2 regions of the Bacillus sp. AFS031507 genome follow, and region 1 is predicted to be linked to the other one. Evidence: riboswitches for the same ligand, from Rfam matches in the RefSeq annotation. Region 1 holds a riboswitch; the other holds the start of a gene.
The links. Region 1 has a riboswitch for lysine ahead of COE25_RS06445 (amino acid permease). Riboswitches for the same ligand answer to the same signal wherever they lie in the genome.

Region 1 (7,790 bases):
AAACAGCCCCATAACTTCAATTGTTTCGGTAATATTGACAAATGCTGATGGATCAACTTCTGTAATTAAGTTTTTAACTTCATTAAGTTCGTATCTGGAAATTACCGTTATCATCACGTTCCGTTGGTGATTTGAGTAGCCGCCAACCCCATCCATAATCGTCAAACCTCGATACAAATTTGTCAGTAAATGAGCTCTCATTTCTTCGCCCTTATCTGTAATGATCATTAAAGTTAATTTAGCATGATCTGTATAAATTGCATCCACCACTTTACCTGTAACAAAAATGGAAACCAAGGTATAAAGAGCAGAATCCCAATCAAATAAAAATCCACTGATCAAGATGACGACAGCATTCATGCCTGAAAGTAAAACACCAATCGGAAAATCTCTTTTTCTCGCCACAATCATGCCAATAATATCAAATCCCCCGGTCGATCCAGAACAGCGAAAAACTATTCCGACACCTAACCCGGTTAAAGCACCACCGAAAATTGAGGAGAGAATTCTATCATCGGCAATGGCATGAACGGGAATTAAATAAAGGCCAATTGATATAATTATTACAGCAAAGATGGAATTCACGATAAATCTTTTCCCTAACATTTTATAACCAATAATCAATAACGGAAAATTCAGCAGGAAATTTGCCACCCCTGTATTAACAGGCGAGATCATCCCTAAAATCATAGAAATTCCGCTCAATCCACTGCTTAACACTTCATGAGGGATTAAGAAAAGGTTAAAGGCAACCACAACAATGAGAGATCCCGAAATCATTCCAACAATCTGCATGGTAAAAATCCTCCTATGAAAAACAGGCAATTAATTCTATTTAAAAATAATACCGATTCTCTCTTATAAAGTAAATTAAATAATTTATTAAAAAGAAACTCAATTATCTGTTTATTCTAATTGATTGAATAAAGACTTCTCATTTTTGGAATAATATATTATTGACAATTCTATAATAATATTTATACTTTAGTAATATATTAACTTTATATGATAAATCCTCATCAAACCGATGAGGTAGAGGTCGCGGTTTTTATCAGTAAAGCGGACGAGATGAGAGAGACATCCTTGACTCCGTTTGAAAGGAAAAGCTGCCGAAGTGTGCTTTCATCTCTGAAAAAGCATGCTGGGGCTGTCTCCAAATAGGAACAGAACTGTCACGCTTAAACCTACCAGTTAAGCGTGTTGAGCTATCTTTCGGAAGGTATGATGCGGGGTATTTACAATGCCATCGATACTTCTTCGATGGCATTTTTTTATTCCAAACTCCTTCTCGAAAAAATTAGAAAAAGAGGAGTCAAGACAATGCAAACAGCAAGAGTATTAAAAGAGAGTGAATATACTAGTGACTTAACACTACAACAGGATCCAACCGAATTAAAACGAAGTTTAAAATCCCGTCACCTCACAATGATTTCCCTTGGCGGGACGATTGGTACTGGACTTTTTCTAGCTAGCGGTGGCGCTATCCATAGTGCGGGACCCGGCGGGGCAATCCTTTCCTACCTTGTTATTGGTATTATGGTTTACTTTTTGATGCAGGGCTTAGCAGAAATGGGTGCCTATATGCCAGTTGCCGGAAGCTTTAGTACGTATGCAACCAAATTTGTCGATCCTTCCCTTGGTTTTGCCCTAGGCTGGAACTATTGGTATAACTGGGCAATTACGATTGCTGCCGAATTAGCTGCTGTAACAATGATTATGAAATTCTGGTTTCCACATATTCCTTCATTCATTTGGAGCGGCATCTTTTTAGTAATTATGTTTCTATTAAACTATCTTTCTGTTAAAGGATTCGGAGAAGCAGAATATTGGTTTTCCTTAATTAAAGTTGTTACAGTTATTATTTTTATCGTTACTGGTACTTTAATGATCTTCGGCATCATGGGTAATGAAGCAATCGGCTTCAAAAACTTCACTGTTGGTGATGCTCCATTCCACGGCGGCTTTATGTCCATGATGGGAATCTTTATGGCTGCAGGCTTCTCCTTCCAAGGAACAGAGCTTTTAGGTGTTGCTGCTGGTGAAACGGAGGATCCAAAGAAAGCTATTCCTCGTGCAGTGAAACAAGTTTTCTGGCGTATTTTATTATTCTATGTATTGGCTATACTAGTAATCGGACTGCTTATTCCATATACAAACGGGAATTTAGCAAATGGGGATATAACCGTTAGTCCATTTACGCTGGTTTTTCAAAAGGCTGGCATCGCTTTCGCCGCTTCAATCATGAATGCTGTTATTCTTACAGCTGTATTATCGGCAGGAAATTCAGGAATGTATGCATCCACTCGGATGCTTTGGGATTTGGCCCGTCAAGGCAAAGCACCGAAATTCCTTGGTAAATTAAACAAAAAAGGTGTTCCAGTCAATGCCTTAATTGCAACAACCTTAGTGGGAACACTCGCATTTCTTGCTTCCTTCTTTGGGGATGGAACGGTTTATGTATGGTTGTTAAACGCTTCTGGTATGTCCGGCTTTATCGCATGGCTCGGCATTGCAGTATGTCATTATCGATTCCGTAAAGCATTTGTCGCCCAAGGTAAGGACCTTAGCTTGTTACCATATAAATCAAAATTCTTCCCTTTTGGTCCGCTCTTCGCGTTTGCCGTTTGCGGGTTTGTTGTCTTAGGACAAAATTATTCCGCATTCACGGGTGACCAAATCGATTGGAATGGTGTTTTAGTTTCATATATCGGACTGCCATTATTCCTTATTGTATGGCTAGGATATAAATTTACAAAGAAAACTAAATTTATACCTTTAGAAAAGTGTGATTTAAGAAATTAGTTTGTTTAGAAAATAGCACGCGAAAATTTTCGCGTGCTATTTTCTTAAACCAATAAAAAAACAGACTCAATTGAAGAGCCTGTTTTTAAGTATTACGCTTTCTTTTCCTCAGATGACCAAATGTATAAGTCTTCAATAGAGCAATTTAATTCTCTTGAAATTGTCATCGCAGTATTTAAGTTCATCACTTTTTTGGACAAGTAGTCGTTGAGCTGAGTTTGAGGAATACTTGTATTCCGTTCCAAACTTTCCAGGTCCATGCCGTTTTTTGATAATAAATCTTTGAGGTTACTTTTTTTTGCTTTATAATTTGTCAAAATGACACCTCACTTTTTTAAAAGCATAACACATTAAGTTCACAATTGAAAGGAAGAAGGGTTTCCCCCTTTCCATCTTGGCTTATGTTATACTTAATTAGGAATAGGTAAAGGAGTGTGAAACATGAAAAACTCAAACAATCTGTACAAAAACGGACAGTCAGTTAACATTAAAGAAACTGGCGAGGTCGTCACAATTTTAAAATCACAATATGTTAAAAACATGAAAAGATATTCTTATATCGTTAAGGAACATCCAGAAACATTCTTTTTTGAAGAGGAATTAAAGGTTCTTTAATAAATAAAAAGGAGAAAGCCGATTCTGTGAATCAGCTTTCTCCTTTTTAAATTTGTTTTAAAACTCGGCATTTCCTGTTGTTCTCGGGAATGGAATGACATCTCTAATATTAGTCATTCCAGTTAAGTACATAATTAACCGCTCAAAACCAATACCATAACCAGAATGTTTCGTACCACCATATTTTCTTAATTCAAGGTACCACCAATAATCTTCTTCATTCATTCCAAGCTCATTAATTTTACCAGCCAAAATTTCTTCGCGTTCTTCACGCTGGCTGCCGCCAATCAATTCACCAATTCCTGGCACAAGTAAATCAGTTGCCGCTACTGTTTTGTTGTCTTCATTTAATCTCATATAGAAAGCTTTAATTTCTTTTGGATAGTCTGTTACAAATACTGGGCGTTTGAATACTGTTTCACTTAAATAACGTTCATGTTCGGTTTGCAGGTCAAGCCCCCACTCTACCGGATAGGCAAAAGTTTCTCCGGACTCCCTTAATATATCAATGGCTTCGGTATATGTCACACGGCCAAAGTCTGCTGTGTAGGCATTATTTAGACGATCCAATAAACCCTTTTCGATAAAGCTGTTAAAGAAATTCATTTCTTCAGGGGCTTGTTCAAGTACATAGCCTATCACAGATTTTACCATTTCTTCAGCCAAGTCCATGATATCTGGAAGCTCAGCAAAGGCAAGTTCCGGTTCTACCATCCAAAATTCCGCTGCATGTCGTGCAGTGTTAGAGTTCTCTGCTCTAAAAGTTGGGCCGAAGGTATAGACATTCCGGAAAGCCAAGGCAAACGCCTCAGCCGAAAGCTGTCCGCTAACAGTCAAATTAGTTTCCTTGTTAAAGAAATCCTTGGTTAAATCTGTTTTGCCTTCTTCATTTTTTGGAGGATTGTCCATATCTAGTGTTGTCACTCGGAACATTTCTCCTGCACCTTCTGTATCACTGCCGGTAATAATTGGTGAGTGAACATAGACAAAACCTTTATCTTGGAAGAATTTATGCAATGCATAAGAAGCAAGTGATCTCACACGAAAAACAGCTGAAAACGTATTGGTTCTTGGTCTTAAATGGGAAATAGTTCTTAAATATTCAAACGAATGCTTTTTCTTTTGTAAGGGATAATCTACATTTGACGAACCTTCAATCACGATATTAGTTGCTTTAATTTCAAAGGGCTGCTTCGCTTGAGGAGTATAAATAAAGTCTCCTTCAATCCTAATGGATGAACTAATTGGTAACTTTGCAATATCCTTAAAGTTCTCTAATTGCTCATCAAATACAATCTGTACCCCTTTAAAAAAGCTGCCATCATTTAATTCAATGAACCCAAAAGTTTTGGAGTCGCGAATCGTACGAATCCATCCAGATAACTGGACTTTTTGTTCAATGTAACTTTCCGTATTTCTGTACAAATCCTTGATTAAGGCCTGTTTCATTGGTTTTCCTCCTAAATCTTATGTAAAAAAGTAAAAAACCTTCCATCCCTTTTGGGACGAAAGGTAAAATTCCACCGTACTATCATCGTATTTCTTTTATCCCTTCAATATTATATAAAATACCATATCAAATAAGCAATTTTCAACAAAATTTCCGGTATGAAAGAGATTTATTTTAGTTTTTTGTAGATTCTTTTGAAAACGTGTCATTTTGAGCACAAAAATGGGCAGAAAGCCATTCTTGGCGGTCAAGTAAGGCTTCTTTGCAATTGGTAAATAGATGATCGGTATCATACCAGTTGATTCTTTTGGGAGAACTTGCAGCAGAATAAAAAGTCGCAGCATGGCCTCGTTCAATAAATTCGTCATTTTTGGCGAATTGGAAGAGTATTGATGCCGGCGCAGCATTTTTTACATAGTGGATGGCATCTAATTTTCTAAGACTTGAAATAAAATATTCAAATCTTTCAGGCGGTAAAAAGCTGCGAATGATGGCTGCGACTGGATGTTCACTAGTCAGTTGCCACTCTGAAGCCTCCCCATACCCTGATATTAAGACAAAAGTTTTAATGAGCGAATCAATTCCTGAAATTACCCCGCCCCAGGACGCTCCAAAACCATGGCCAACAAAAGCCATCCGAGTTTCATCTACAATCGTTAGCTTACTAAGCAGTGTAACTCCCATTCTAATATCCATAACAGTATGAATGTATTTTTGAATATCCGCTAAGGCTTCAATTTTTTTTGTGAATTTTTTTCTATCAAGATCATCCGTTAGACCTTCCCCACCGAAAAACGGCACTTCAATTAGGAGTGAAATATAACCTTTTGTTGCAAGCAATTTTGCTTCATGAAAAAATGTTTTTCTATTTCCTTGACTAGGGTGCATAAAAATGACAGCTGGAAATGGTCCTCCCTTGTTAGGAATAAAAAGAAAGGCAGGCACCTTCCTGTTGAAAGGGCTTACATAATTAACATCATAAATAGAATAACCTTCTTTTGAAATAGATGACATCACCTCAAAACCTGCTCTTGTTTCTACTTCGTAATCAAACATTCTTTACCGCCCCCGCGAAGATTCTTTTTAATAATTTATTTGAATTTTCAGATTAATAGAACACATAAAATCCATGAATCTCTTTTCCGGACAATCTTCCTTAAGTTTTTTAAAATTTTCAGAATAATAGCAGGAAAAACGTTGCTTATCGTCGAAATAGTAAAAAAATGTTTATACTTGATTTAAGAGGAGTGTTTGATGTGGACAAGATCACATGTATTGCCTACCTTTTATACAAGTCATCTACGAATCAAGGCATTAGAGAAAAAGCTATCCAATTATTGAATGGAGATGTGTCCATTCGTGATTTAAAAAGAAATATATCTATTCAAGCCAATCTGGTCATCGCTGAATCGTTATTGAAAAAAAATAAGATCGATAAAGATCAAGTTCAACTTTTTGCTGAGCAATTTATGTATCAAGAAATATAATGAACTCTAGCTTGGGGTTTTTATCCAATTTGTTTTTCATAACATAAAATACCAGTTCCCTTTTGTGTTGTTGCTGTACTATAATAGATAAATCCTAATGATTCCCAAAAGCGTTGAGCCTTTTTATTTTCTTTTAAGATACCAATTCTAACACACTTCATACCTCGTTTAAGCATCTCATTTTCGTATACTGCAAAAGCTTGTGCACCGAAACCATAACCTTGATAATCACTATGAAGCAGTAAAAGACCAAGCCAGGGGTAATGGTCCTTCGGATTTTCTAATAAGTAGTCAATTATTCCAATATAGGTGTCATCGAGCTTTATAAATGCACTGTTAGTATTAGGATTTAAGAATTCTTCTTCCATGTCAGCAAGTGTTCTTGCCTCTTTGCCATTTTCAAAAATATTATATTCTGGATTCGAGTTTATCATTTCGAGTGCAATAAACAATGTTTCTTTTGTTACCTCTTCAAAATGCATTGAATTTATTTACCTCCCTATTGTTTTTATAAAACAATTATATCAAAACTAAAAGTTTTAGTAACATTTGTCGAAAAAATATCGTCATAATTATTTAAATAACTTAATACACTGAATCGTTGTGTAATTTATGACTAACTTTTTACTAATAATTTAAACATAGAAATGGAGATTTAATTATGGTACAAGTAGAAGTAACAGTAACTTTCGAAGGAAAAAGCTATTTAACGAATGTCATTGCTAATCGGGAAACATCCGATGATGAAATATTCCAACTTGCTTTAGAACAAGTTCAAAAACAATGGAAAAAAATAATATAGCAAAGAACAGCTGGAATGGATTCGGCTGTTTTTTAATTTTTTCTAGTTAGGTTATGAATTTGGCGCAAATGCATAGTACTTTTAACATAGCCTAAACTTAAAGAAGCTGTGTGCTCAGGTCATCGAGACATACAGCTTCTTTTTCATTAGCATTTACTTGGTTTTACAAGTGTGTAGGTATCTTTAGGAGCAACTTCCATTAGCGGACTAATCCCAGATGTTGCGATCATGTGAAGTTCATGCATGGCCCTTGTGCAGACGGTATAAAATAATTTGCGTTCACTTTCTTTTTTATATTGAGAACAATCGTACAAAATAACGGCATCAAATTCAATTCCTTTCGCAAGATAGGAAGGAATAACGAGAATTCCTTTCTCATACGAAATCGTTCCTTTTTCAATTAGATGGAGCGATACCTCGTTCTTGAGCGCTTCAAAGGCCCTTTTGCTCTCATCGGCTGTCCTGCAGATTACAGCAATGGTCCGATGCCCATCATCTTGAAAATCTTTAATTGTTTTGATTATTGTTCGCGTAATTTCATCGGTTTCTATTTCAGTAACTAACGGCTTCCTGCCCGTGCGGTTAAAGGGTTCAATATTTTTTCCACCCTCAATCAACGCACTGGTAAAGTTAA
Region 2 (7,790 bases), on a different contig from region 1:
TTCCAACCGCTAGCCGAGAGAAAGACAAAAATTAGCACAGTCAGAAATTACCTGACAACCATCCTAGATAGAATAAAATTACCAACAGGTTAAAAAATAAGGTGTCAGGCACCATGTGAAATCTTCACATGGTGCCTGACACCATTTTTTTGTTTTAAATTTCAATAATAATAGGGAGGATCATTGGCTTTCTCTTTGTTTGGGTGAATACATATTGTCCGACTGATTTTTTTATGTTTTGTTTGATTACATTCCATTGCCGGATATTCTCACTTTGCAGGTCATTTATGGTTTTCTTAGCAAGGCGGTTAATCTCTTTTAGAAGTTCATCCGAATTTCTTGCGTACACGAAACCACGTGTAATGGTATCAGGTCCGGATATAATCCTTCGGTCACCTTTATTAATGGTTATTACAATTACGAGCATGCCATCCTCAGAAAGCTGTTTACGGTCTCGTAGCACAATGTCCCCGACATCGCCAACGCCCATCCCGTCCACATAGGTATCTCCTGCTGGAATCGACCGAGTCTGACGGGCCACCTGGTTTTCAACATCGACGACATCACCATTTTTGATAATGAAGGTATTTCCCTTCTCAACTCCAACGGACTCGGCTAACAACCGGTGGTGATGCAGCATTCGATATTCACCGTGAATCGGAATGAAATAGGTCGGCTTCATTAAGGTAAGCATCAGTTTTAAATCTTCCTGATAGCCATGACCGGACACATGCATACCCGTTGAACTTCCGGATCCATAGATAACTTTGGCGCCCAGTTGAAATAAATTGTCAATGATCCGAGAAACGTCCTTTTCATTTCCCGGTATTGGAGATGCTGCTAAAATAACCGTGTCTCCAGGATAAACGGATACATCGCGGAAATTTCCGCTAGCGAGACGAGCAAGGGCAGCCATTTGCTCCCCTTGACTACCCGTACAAAGGATGACCACCTTTTCAGGAGAAAGTCGATCAACTTCGCGTGGTTCAATGATCATCCCATCAGGAATGGTTAAATAACCACGCTCAATCGCAACTGAGACCACATTTACCATACTCCGGCCAAGGAGCGCGATCTTTCGATTGGCCTTTATCGCCGCGGCAACCACTTGTTGAACACGATTCACATTCGATGCAAAAGTGGAGATAAAGATTTTCCCGTCAGCTTTCATAAAGGCCTCATCCAAATTGTCACCAATCATTTGCTCAGACGGTGTTAGTCCCTTACGCTCAGCATTGGTACTTTCAGATAATAAAACTAACACACCTTGCTGACCAATATCGGCCATTTTATGAATATCTGAATGTTGATTATTCACAGGTGTTAAGTCAAATTTGAAGTCACCGGTATGAACGACATTACCTTCAGGTGTATGAAAGACAATACCGAGACAATCAGGAATACTATGGCTTACCCTGAAAAAGGATACAGTGGTTTCTCCAAACTCAAGTTTTGAATTAGAATCAATCGTCATGAGCTTCGTGTTTCCGTGAAGTCGATGCTCGTCAATTTTTAATTCAATTAGCCCAAGTGTAAAATGGGTAGCGTAGATAGGGATATTCAATTTTCTTAAGATATAAGGAATACCGCCAATATGATCTTCGTGCCCATGGGTCACAATTAGAGCACGGATCTTCTCCTGATTTTCTTCCAAGTAAGTAATATCGGGGATAATCAAATCAATTCCTAACAAACTTTCATCTGGAAATTTACCGCCGCAGTCAACTATAAAGATATCTTCAGCGTATTGAACCACATACATATTTTTACCGATTTCATTTATGCCGCCTAAAGAGAAAATGGATAATGTACTATCATTCGTTCGCAAAGTAAAATCCTCCTTAACCCAAGTAAATAAGAATAGTATGCCCCTTTGGATTTACTTTATCGGAAGGAGAGAGGTAAAACTTTTGTCGACCACCAAAAAAAACTGCCACAAACCCTGTTTTATTGAGGTTTGTGGCAGCTTGTTTTTATCGGTGGATTAATTATATTAATACTTTAACATTGCTCGCTGGTAGAACACCTTGTAGTGCTCTTTGCTCTTCGGTGGTTAATGGGAGCAATGGCAGGCGAAGACCTCCAACGTTCACTCCATTCATATTCAATGCGGCTTTTACCGGTGCTGGGTTTGGTGCTGCAAATAATGCTTTCATAATCGGGAGAAGACGGCGATGGGCACTAGCTGCATTTTGGACATTCCCATTTTTAAAATGATTAATCATTTCTTGTATTTCATTACCAATGACATGGGAAGCAACGGAAACCACTCCAGCTCCACCAATGGCTAAAACCGGCAATGCTAAGCCATCATCACCACTATAAAGGGTAAAATCACTTGGTGCTTGGCTAATAATTTCAGCCATAGCATCTAAGTTACCGCTTGCTTCTTTTAAGGCGACAATATTTGGAATCTGTGAAAGTCGAACAATGGTCTCTACCGACAGGTTGACCACACTTCGGCCGGGGATATTATAAAGCATAATCGGTAATGGTGTAGATTCAGCAATCGCTTTGAAGTGCTGATACATGCCCTCTTGGGATGGTTTGTTGTAATAAGGAGCAACAAGCATAATCCCATCGACGCCTGTTTCTTCAGCCAGCTTTGTTAGGCTGATGGAAGCTCTCGTGTTATTGGAGCCAGTTCCAGCGATAACCGGAACTCTTCCATTGACAGCCTCGACAACAAATTTAAATAAAGCGACTTTTTCTTCCGTTGTTAATGTAGGAGATTCTCCGGTTGTACCAGCAACTACGATTCCATCGGTACCATTTTCAATTAAATAATCAACAAGTGTTCTAGTCGCGTTAAAATCTATTTCACCATTTTGATCAAATGGTGTAACCATAGCGGTTAAAACTTGGCCAAAATTCATCATTTCTCACCCTTTAATTAAAATTTTTTTTAAAATTTAGAGGTGGGTAAGGCCATTCATAATTTAACGCAAAAAAGCAACAACGAGGGTTCGCTGTTGCAGTAGAAACATAAAAAAAATAAGTTCCCGTGCGTAAGATAGCCCTCCATATAGTTTCCTATATGACAGTTCTGTATTTTTTCAATAGCAGAACCAGCTTCAAGACCAATGAGATTCATTGAAGCTTCGGCAAATTCCCCTTTTCACAATCATCATTGGACCTCATTATCCTCCTATTGTGTACTCATGGTCTTTGCGCCTCTATCCTCACTTCAAAAAACGTGAAGTAAGAAAATATTTAATTGATAGTAAATATATCAGAATATTCCCTTTGGTTCAAGGGCAATTGGAACTTTATTTTAAAATTCATACTATATTTCTGCCGTTTCTAAACTCAGTTTATCCTTTTCAACTTCTAAGGCAGATACAATATAAGCAAACCCGTTCATAACAAAATAAATAACATTAGATTGGACCCGTTCCTTTTCTCCCAAATAAGTATTTATGATAATACTGAAGGAAAAAAAGACAACAAATGATAATGCAATTTTATTAAAAATTATCATGTCTACCGACCCCTTTAATTAGGATTCTTATGCTTATCATATTTGCTATAAACCGGTTTTATGCGTGCCTTCGTTTGGCCGGTTACCTGAAGTCAATTAGGGTCGGGGGTTGGTCCAGTCATAATCGTCCTTCCTGAACGTTCTTTCTTGCCGTGTAAAAAATAGTAAAGAATTGAGGTTGCCAGAGCGACAATACCTAAGATGACATACAGGTTGCTAAAGCCGGTTAATGGAATAATAAATCCAAGGATATATGGACCGAATCCAAGTCCTGCATCAAGAAAGATAAAGAAAGTCGATGTCGCCAAACCCATCCGATGGGGAGGCGTTACTTTAACGGCCACTGCCTGGGTGCTTGACTGCATGTTACCGAAACCAAGGCCAATTAGAACACCTGCTAGCAATAAAGTAATGCTGATACTAGCTGAACTTAACAGAAACAAGCCGACTGCTAAGAGGACAAAGCCCGGATACATAATAAAGTTTGCACCCTTCAGGTCCATTAAGCGGCCTGTGATCGGGCGTGATATCAATACTGCGATAGAATAGACTAGGAAGAAGAAACTCGCCGTACTAACTAAGTCAATTTCGATCGCATAGAAGTTAATAAAAGATAGAACGCTGGAATAACAAAAAGCTACTACCAGTGTAATGACAGCGATGGGCAGTGCCTTTGGCTCAATATAGTTGGAAAGCTTAAACCCTTTTACTTCAGCTGTTTTTACAGATACAACTAACGGAGGCACATCAACAAAGAATGCTGTGATTAAACTAATTACCCCTAAAGCAAGGGAGAATATAAAAATCATTTGGAAATCTGTATGTTGGGTCATATAGAGTCCGATGAATGGCCCGATAGCAGTAGCGAGTGTCGCACTCATGCTGAAGTAGCCGATCCCTTCCGCTTTTCGAGCAGCCGGGATAATCTGGGCCACAATCGTACCTGTAGCAGTCCCCACCATTCCCCCTGCAATCCCGTGGAGTAAGCGGGTAATAAGCAGGAAGGTAATCCCGAAGTTCACAAAATACAAAAGAAGCGTCAAAATAAATAAAATTATACCAATGAATAACGTTTTCTTTCGGCCAATTGACTCAATAAACCGGCCAATCACCAACCGGCCAATTAAAGACCCGACAATAAATATTCCTGTTACAAGCCCTGCTTGACTTGTAGAAGCACCAAATTCATCGACTGCATAAACACCGATGATTACGATTAATAAATAAAAGACTAAAGTTACGAAAAAATTGACCGTGGAAACAATGGTGAAATCCTTTGTCCACAGTTTAGCTCTAGGTTGAGTCACTTATTAAAACCCCTTATTTAATAATATTTTTACGAATTTCCCCCATAATGCGGATGGCCTCGAGCTGTTCATGCTCTGAGATGCCTTTTAAAATGTCCGTTTCATACTGATCAATCGTCACACGGACTTCCGTATATACTTTTCTCCCAAGCTCTGTCAGCTGTGTTCTCTTTTCACGTTTATCATTGCTCGGAACCTGCTCGACATAGCCCAATTCTTCCAAGCGGTTCATGGTCCGGGTGACAGTGGGCTTCTCTACATATAAATAATGAGAGAGTTCCACTAGCGTTGCTGAGCCATTATTGAATAAGTAGTAAAAAATCGACCATTGCGCTCTATGGAGATGATGCTCGGCGAGATGGATATTAAGTTTATTCTCGAACGGCCGGTACAACATCAGTAATTGGTGGAAAAATTTTTGAGAAGTATTTATTTGAAACACCCCTTGTTAAATGGTTAGTTAGAGTAATAATTACCCTGGGTAACTATTATAGTATAACAGAAATGATAATAAAATGTCTAATGTTAGAGGTGGGGTGATACTAATCAAACGTTTGATTGGGACGGGATGAGGCATTGGTGTATATGGATTTTTGGGGTAAAGACTTTTTCTGGATAATATAATCAAACGATTGATTAAAAGGGCCTGAGTCCTTGGTGTATAAGGTTTTTATGAGGTGGGTAATTTTTTATGAAAAAAAACTAATCAAACGTTTAATTAAAAAGAGTAGAAAATTTACCTGAAAAAATTAATCAAACGTTTGATTAAATGTGGATGAAGCCTTGGTATTGCTCTATTTTTCCCTATTAGTTATTTCGATACAAATACAGACCAAATCCTAAGGTATCTCTGCCCCATGTCAAATAGGTCCGGCGCCATGTGCGAATTCGCTGCAGCATCGCTTCACAATCGGGGTCATCTGGATTTTCAAGACAATAATTCTCGACTGACATCGAATAAAGCCATTCGTAATCATCCCAGTCATCTTCATTAGCAACATAAGACCAAAGTGGGATTAAACCTAATTCTTCACCAGCCTTAACGGTATCCGCATGGCTTTTACATTCCGACTCGTCTGCACCGCCAAGCGCCTCTAAATATTCAGGACTGGGAGTCTGCTTCCAATAGCCTTCACCTATTAAAATGTGGCCATTTTTCTTTACAAGACGTTTTAGTGTTTTTAGTGTAGGCTCCAGTCCGCCCAAGGCATGGGTAGATCCGATACAAATCCCAAAATCATACCCGTCTGGATCACATCTCTCAACCGCCGTGCGAGCATCTTCCACGATAAACTCAATACTGCCTTCAGGAATTCTAGTGCTTGCATTCCGCTTCCCTTCCTCAATGGACCCGTCATACAATTCTATTGCAGTGGAGGTAACCTGGTAGTTTTCCACCAACCGAATTAACAATTCGCATTTACCAGCCCCTATATCAATCACCTTATCTGATGCTTTAGGCGATACAATTCCGAGCATCTTCATAATTTTTGCCTTGCTGATTGGATTACTAAATGCATGATTACGATGGGCAATAGCTGAAAATTTGTTTCTATCCATAGATAATGTCTCCTTTTCTACTACAAGTGGATGTGGATTCTACCTAACGCTTTCCTATTTCATTTATTATCTTTATCCCTTGAATGTCAACATATTAATGTAATCTTTTTGTTATTGAAGACATCGAACCCTTTGAAGTTTATTTTCAACTATATTAAACCAAGCACTCGATTGGGAAGTAATTGTGCCCTTGAGTGCGGAAAAATAAGGTCAGCGGTAACAATTAGGGAGTAATCGTGCCCTTGAGTGCGGAAAAATAAGGTCAGCGGTAACAATTAGGGAGTAATTGTGCCCTTGAGTTCGGAAAAATAGGGTCAGCGGTAACAATTAGGGAGTAATTGTGCTCCTGAGCGCGGAAAATTAGAAATAAGGTAACGATTATTTGCATTACCCTTCACTATCTTATTTAATAAAAGCGAGTCATAAAAATTTTAATAAGAATGAGGTAATTCATTTGAAAGCACTTATGTTTAAAACATTTGGCGGCCCGGAAGTCCTCGAATATGGTGATATTGCGGAACCTGTGATTGGTCCGGACGAAATACTGCTAAGCATGAAAGCAATTGGTCTGAATTTTGCCGATATATATAGAAGAAAAGGAAACTATCATCTAGCCGGAGAGCCACCCTATATCTTAGGGTATGAAGGGGCCGGAATCGTAGCAAAGACGGGATCCAATGTCCATGGTATCAGCATTGGTGACCGGATGGCATTTGCCGATGTACCTTATGCAAATGCCGAGCAAGTAGCCGTTCCAGTTGAAAAAGCTATACCAGTGCCAGACACCATTTCATTTGCAGATGCGGCATCCGTATTGCTTCAAGGATTAACGGCTCATTATTTAACGAAGGATAGCTATGCGGTGAAAAAGAATGATACCGTGTTGGTGCATGCTGCAGCAGGCGGTGTGGGGCAGCTTCTTGTTCAAATTGTAAAATTACTTGGAGGCACGGCAATTGGCTTAACTTCTTCCTTTGAAAAAAGAGCTGCTGCAGTAAAGGCGGGTGCGGACCAAGTCTTTTTATATAAGGATAATTGGAAGGAACAAGTGCTCGAGGAGACGAATGGCAAGGGCGTAGATGTGGTCTACGAATCAGTAGGTTCTACTCTTCAAGATAGCTTTGAGGTTACTCGCACCGGTGGAACGGTCGTATTTTACGGAATGGCAGGGGGCGACCCAGCATTGGTTGACCCGAGAATGTTAATGGATACATCAAAAACCCTCACAGGCGGGGACCTATGGAATGTGCTGACGTCCCGAGAAGAACGAATAGCTCGTTCAAATGAGCTGTTTCGGTGGATGGAGGCAGGAAAATTAGTAGTTTCAGAACCAACAGTCTTCCCGTTGCAGGATGGCCAAGAAGCACACCGCTATCTAGAAGGCCGTAAGAGCATGGGGAAAATTTTATTAATTCCATAAAGAGAAGGTGTTGTTCTTGTGC

Region 2: it holds a riboswitch for lysine, as region 1 does, so the genes downstream of both, dapA (4-hydroxy-tetrahydrodipicolinate synthase) here and COE25_RS06445 (amino acid permease) in region 1, are expected to answer to the same signal.

What each region holds. Positions count from the first base shown of each region.
Region 1 covers NZ_NUOW01000003.1:495,069-502,858, reverse strand. Annotated here, with positions in the region: gene COE25_RS06450 (YitT family protein) at 1-795, opposite strand, end outside; lysine riboswitch at 1,026-1,216, shown strand; gene COE25_RS06445 (amino acid permease) at 1,321-2,802, shown strand; gene COE25_RS06440 (helix-turn-helix domain-containing protein) at 2,895-3,119, opposite strand; gene COE25_RS30555 (hypothetical protein) at 3,244-3,417, shown strand; gene asnS (asparagine--tRNA ligase) at 3,475-4,866, opposite strand; gene COE25_RS06430 (alpha/beta hydrolase) at 5,042-5,923, opposite strand; gene COE25_RS06425 (hypothetical protein) at 6,124-6,354, shown strand; gene COE25_RS06420 (GNAT family N-acetyltransferase) at 6,375-6,836, opposite strand; gene COE25_RS06415 (BA3454 family stress response protein) at 7,016-7,156, shown strand; gene helD (RNA polymerase recycling motor HelD) at 7,303-7,790, opposite strand, start outside.
Region 2 covers NZ_NUOW01000016.1:7,075-14,864, forward strand. Annotated here, with positions in the region: gene COE25_RS16900 (response regulator) at 1-93, shown strand, start outside; gene COE25_RS16905 (ribonuclease J) at 155-1,762, opposite strand; gene dapA (4-hydroxy-tetrahydrodipicolinate synthase) at 1,989-2,876, opposite strand; lysine riboswitch at 3,007-3,187, opposite strand; gene COE25_RS16915 (hypothetical protein) at 3,287-3,481, opposite strand; gene COE25_RS16920 (MFS transporter) at 3,574-4,788, opposite strand; gene COE25_RS16925 (MarR family winged helix-turn-helix transcriptional regulator) at 4,802-5,221, opposite strand; gene COE25_RS16930 (SAM-dependent methyltransferase) at 5,596-6,348, opposite strand; gene COE25_RS16935 (quinone oxidoreductase family protein) at 6,803-7,768, shown strand.